One region of the Halobacillus trueperi genome, then DNA from elsewhere that is predicted to be linked to it. Evidence: riboswitches for the same ligand, from Rfam matches in the RefSeq annotation. Region 1 holds a riboswitch; the other holds the start of a gene.
The links. Region 1 has a riboswitch for FMN ahead of ribD (bifunctional diaminohydroxyphosphoribosylaminopyrimidine deaminase/5-amino-6-(5-phosphoribosylamino)uracil reductase RibD). Riboswitches for the same ligand answer to the same signal wherever they lie in the genome.
Positions count from the first base shown of each region.

Region 2: it holds a riboswitch for FMN, as region 1 does, so the genes downstream of both, DYE48_RS18130 (ECF transporter S component) here and ribD (bifunctional diaminohydroxyphosphoribosylaminopyrimidine deaminase/5-amino-6-(5-phosphoribosylamino)uracil reductase RibD) in region 1, are expected to answer to the same signal.

Region 1 is NZ_QUAE01000006.1:71,364-73,758, forward strand. It holds gene ribD (bifunctional diaminohydroxyphosphoribosylaminopyrimidine deaminase/5-amino-6-(5-phosphoribosylamino)uracil reductase RibD) at 1-1,019, opposite strand, end outside; FMN riboswitch at 1,184-1,334, opposite strand; gene DYE48_RS09650 (glycoside hydrolase family 13 protein) at 1,630-2,395, shown strand, end outside.
Region 2 is NZ_QUAE01000023.1:22,876-25,270, forward strand. It holds gene DYE48_RS18120 (hotdog fold thioesterase) at 1-389, shown strand, start outside; gene DYE48_RS18125 (TraR/DksA C4-type zinc finger protein) at 424-798, shown strand; gene DYE48_RS18130 (ECF transporter S component) at 837-1,430, opposite strand; FMN riboswitch at 1,584-1,730, opposite strand; gene DYE48_RS18135 (DUF2164 domain-containing protein) at 1,887-2,132, shown strand; gene DYE48_RS18140 (hypothetical protein) at 2,331-2,395, opposite strand, start outside.

The DNA.
Region 1 (2,395 bases):
GAGACGATTTCAAAGGAGCTTACATTCTTTAGCTGTTGTATTCCTTTTCCGCCCACAGGCGTCAAGGCTTCTTTTCCCCCAATTAACTTAGGTGCCATATACGTTACGGTTTCATCGACTTTTCCTGCGCGTACGAACGCATCAGCAATCGTCGCTCCTCCTTCGACAAGCAAAGAAGTGATTTTTTGTTCTCCTAAGTAACGGAGGACTTCTTCTATGGAAACCTGTTCACCATGAAGCGGGATGATGGTGACATGTTGATAGTTTTCAAAGGTATCCACAGCTTCTTTCTTCACATGAACCCCTACGAAGATCCATGTTGGTGCCGAGTCGTCCTGGATCAATTGAGAGGAAGGCGGCATTCTGAGATGGGTATCAAGCACGACCCTTATCGGGTGGCGGCCTTCCCCCTCTATTCGTGTCGTCAATTTAGGGTTATCCATCAGCACCGTGTTGATTCCGACTAAGATCGCATCTGAGCGGTGTCTATAGTGGTGACCATCCAGGCGTGCTTCTTCACCTGTAATCCACTGACTCTCACCTGTAGACGTTGCAATCTTCCCATCAAGGCTCATAGCCGTCTTCAAACGGACATAGGGCTCTTTCTTTTGAATGAAGTGAAAAAAAGGAGTATTGAGCTCATCTGCTTCTTTTTTCAACACCTCTGTCTTCACCTCAAGACCATGCTCTCTCATCATTCGAATTCCTCTGCCGGATACTTTAGGATTAGGGTCATTCGATGCAATTACCACTCTTTTTATTCCAGCTTCGATGACAGCTTCTGCACATGGGGGGGTCTGCCCATGGTGACTGCACGGTTCGAGCGTGACATAAATCTCTGCACCTTTAGCCTTCTCTCCTGCCATACGAAGGGCATGGACTTCGGCATGAGGTTCGCCTGCCTTGATGTGAACGCCTACTCCCACGATCTGATTATGCTTAACAACAATGGCAGCGACGGAAGGATTCGGACTTGTCTGCCCAACCGTTTCCCGCGCCATGTCTATCGCAATTCTCATGTATCTTTGATCTCGATCCAAGACCTTCACCACCGTTTCCGTATGCTTAAGAAAAAATAAAAAAACCCTGAAGAAGACAGACTTCTCCAGGGTCGTTGAACGTAAATCGCATACACTTAAAAAAGGGTACACGTAATGCTCTAATTTTTGTACCTTTACGTTTCTACAACCTTCTCCCATCCAGACTTTAACTGTCGGCTTTGGAGTTTCACCAAATCAGGGAGAACCGTGCCTAACACTGATTCTCCGTCGCGGGCTAGGAGCAACATGCTCATTACCGCCGGCTGGGACTTTCACCCGACCCCGAAGGTTTTCAATATACGATTATCTCTTACATCCTAAATATATAGGAAATGACGGGAAAGTGCAATTCTAAGAACTCGTATCCTTTTCATTTTTCAACCCGATCCCTATTGTAAAAAATGATAAAATCGGATAAGATAGATTACATTAGGAAAACGTTTGCACAAAACTGTGCACAAACTCATATACAGCAATATTTTTGAGATAGCTTGTAATGTAATCAAGTTTTTATTTTTATACAAGTGCGCAATCGGTTGCATCTGCCTTTGATAGGCATCTACAAACGTAACGAAATGAGGCGAATACTATGGAACGTGTATGGTGGAAGGAAGCGGTTGGATATCAAGTCTATCCTCGTAGTTTTCAAGATTCGAACGGTGACGGAATCGGTGATTTGCAAGGAATGATCGACAGGCTTGATTATCTAAAAGAAATGGGCATTGATTTTATTTGGATCTGCCCGATGTACAAGTCTCCTAAAGACGATAATGGCTATGATATCTCCGATTACCAGGACATATTAGAGGAATTCGGGACAATGGAAGATTTCGATCGTTTGCTTCAGGAAGTACACAAACGTGACATGAAGCTGATCATAGACCTTGTTCTCAACCACACGAGTGATGAACACCCATGGTTTATTGAATCAAGGAGCTCTAAAGACGATCCGAAGCGTGACTGGTACATTTGGCGTGACGGGAAAAACGGTGCAGAGCCAAACAACTGGGAAAGTATCTTTGATGGTTCTGCCTGGCAGTACGATGAAAAAACAGAGCAATATTATTTGCACGTGTTCTCCACAAAGCAGCCGGATTTGAACTGGGAAAATCCTGATGTTCGTGAAGCGTTATATGATACCGTCAACTGGTGGCTGGAAAAAGGCATTGATGGCTTTCGTATCGATGCCATCAGTCATATTAAAAAACGTCCCGACTTTCCGGATATGCCAAATCCGAAGAAAGAAAAGTACGTCTCTTCTTTCGATATGCACATGAACCAGGAAGGCATCCATGAATTTTTACAAGAGTTCAAAGACGAAACGTACAGCAATTATGACGTCATGACGGTCGGCG
Region 2 (2,395 bases), on a different contig from region 1:
AAACTATGATGAAGAATACATTGATGGAAGCACTAGGAATGGAAGTTCTGACGGCAGATCCGACAAAGGTAGAAATTCGCATGCCTGTCGATCACCGTACTCATCAGCCCATGGGGTTCCTCCATGGTGGAGCAAGTGTGGCATTAGCCGAGAGCGCTGCGAGCATCGGAGCATTTTTAAACATTGACCCTGCTAAACAACAAGTTTTCGGTGTAGAAATCAATGCCAATCATATAAAAAGTGCTCGTGATGGATATGTAAAAGGAACAGCAACCCCGGCCCATATCGGAAAAAATACGATGGTATGGGAAATACAAATTGTTAATGAAGCTGATGAATTGGTGTGTTTATCCCGATGCACCGTAGGAGTCGTTCCATTAAAAAAATAACCGATCTGTATAGTCGAAAGGAGTCACTTTTAACATGTTGAATGATAAACAAAAACAGAAATTCAAGGACCGCCTTTTAGAAATGAAAGAAGAAGCGGAAGCGCAAATGGAAGAATACAAAGAAGATCAAGCTAAAGAAGATTACGAAAACGACCGAACCGGTGAAATATCGAGCGTGGCTGATCATCCTGGCGACCAGGGAACAGATCAATTTGAGAGAGCGAAAGAACAAACGTTTTATGAACAGGCGCGAGAAAAATTAATGGAAATAGAAGATGCTCTAAAGCGTATGGAAGAGGGACGTTATGGTCTGAGTGAAAAGTCAGGTGACCCCATACCAGTTGAGCGTTTGGAAGCCATGCCTACAGCACGTTATAACGTGGAAGAAATTGAAAACGAAAAAAACTAAGCAAATGAAAAGCGAGGGGCATGGGCCCCTCGCTTTCTTTATGCGGCTGACTGGCGTACACTTTTTTGTTCGATCCAGTCCTTCATTTTCACGAATAACATAATAAATAACGATCCAGCAATAGCTCCTTTAATCACATTAAAAGGAAGAATCCCCGCTACGATTGTCATCCATTTCACATCTGCACTCATTGTCTCCCAGCCCATAAACCAGCTGTATGCAGGGAGGATAAGAAAGTAATTGAGTACGCTCATCGTCACTGCCATAAAGACCGAACCAAATACCAAACCTAAAATGAGTGATTTCATCGTCTTTCCTTTACGATAGATAACAGCAACCGGAACAATAAAGAGGACTCCGGCAAAGAAGTTCGCAACGACCCCGATGGGATCAGAAACTCCTGTAAAAATCATATATAGACCATTTTTCAACGCTTCCACTACAATACCTGCGAGCGGCGAAAATAAAATCGCAGCTAGAAGGGCAGGAATGTCACTAACATCCACTTTTAAATAAGGGGGTAAAAAAGGAAGCGGAAATTTCAAGAACATTAACACCATAGATATCGTACCAAGTAAAGCTAGAATGACCAACTTTTGCAGTTTTGATGATTGCCCTGTATAAGAGTCCATCATCGATCTCCTCCTTCATCTTTTCATCGATTCACATCCCAGATGAAGGTAAACGGCCTATAAAAACACATAATAATAACCCTGTAGCATTTAGGGCTAAGGGTAGTCGTGTCCATAGGAAATAGAGGTAGGGTTTAATCTACCAGATCCGTTCGACATCTTCTCCCATCCAGACTTTAACTGTCGGTCCCGGACTTTCACCAGGTCCACCGCATGGTCAAACCATACGGGTCACGGACTTGAAGAATCCACGTTCTTCTTACCGTCGGTCGGGAATTGCACCCTGCCCCGAAGATGGAATCGATATGTTATTGTAAATTTATCTTATACAAAACGCTGTGAGATCGCAAGCTTAATGTTTTGTGACTGGTTGTTTTCTATTCTTTAAGGATTATGTTGATATTCACGAATTCACTCTGAATCCTCTTATGGCTTAGTCTTAAAAGGAGTGATTATATGAAATTTAATTTATCGAAAGAGCAGAGACAAATGATGATTGAAGACATCCAGTCCTTCTTCTTAAAAGAAAGAGATGAAGAAATATCGGAGTTCGCGGCTGAAAACCTCTTGGCATTCTTCCAAAACTCACTAGCCTCTCACTTTTATTATTATGCTGTAAACGACGCGATCACCGTTCTACAAACCCAATATTCTTCGGTCGAAGAAGAAGTTCGTACCCTCGAACGTCCCCTGCGTTGGTAACAATGAAGAGTGAACTTCGATGGTTCACTCTTTTTTCATCAAATGAGTCCTCTAGGAATGACTAAATACATTTAAACAATCGTGCATAACAAAAAAGGAAAACACTTTAAAAGCATTTTCCAAATAGACCCAACTAGTGCAACTTTTATTAAATGAAAAAGGTAACGACACTTATTGACGATCATTTCAAAGGCAGAACTATTCCCTCTGGTTCATGTTCATTTGCTCTTCAACTTCCCGGTTATCTTCGGAAGGTTCTTCTC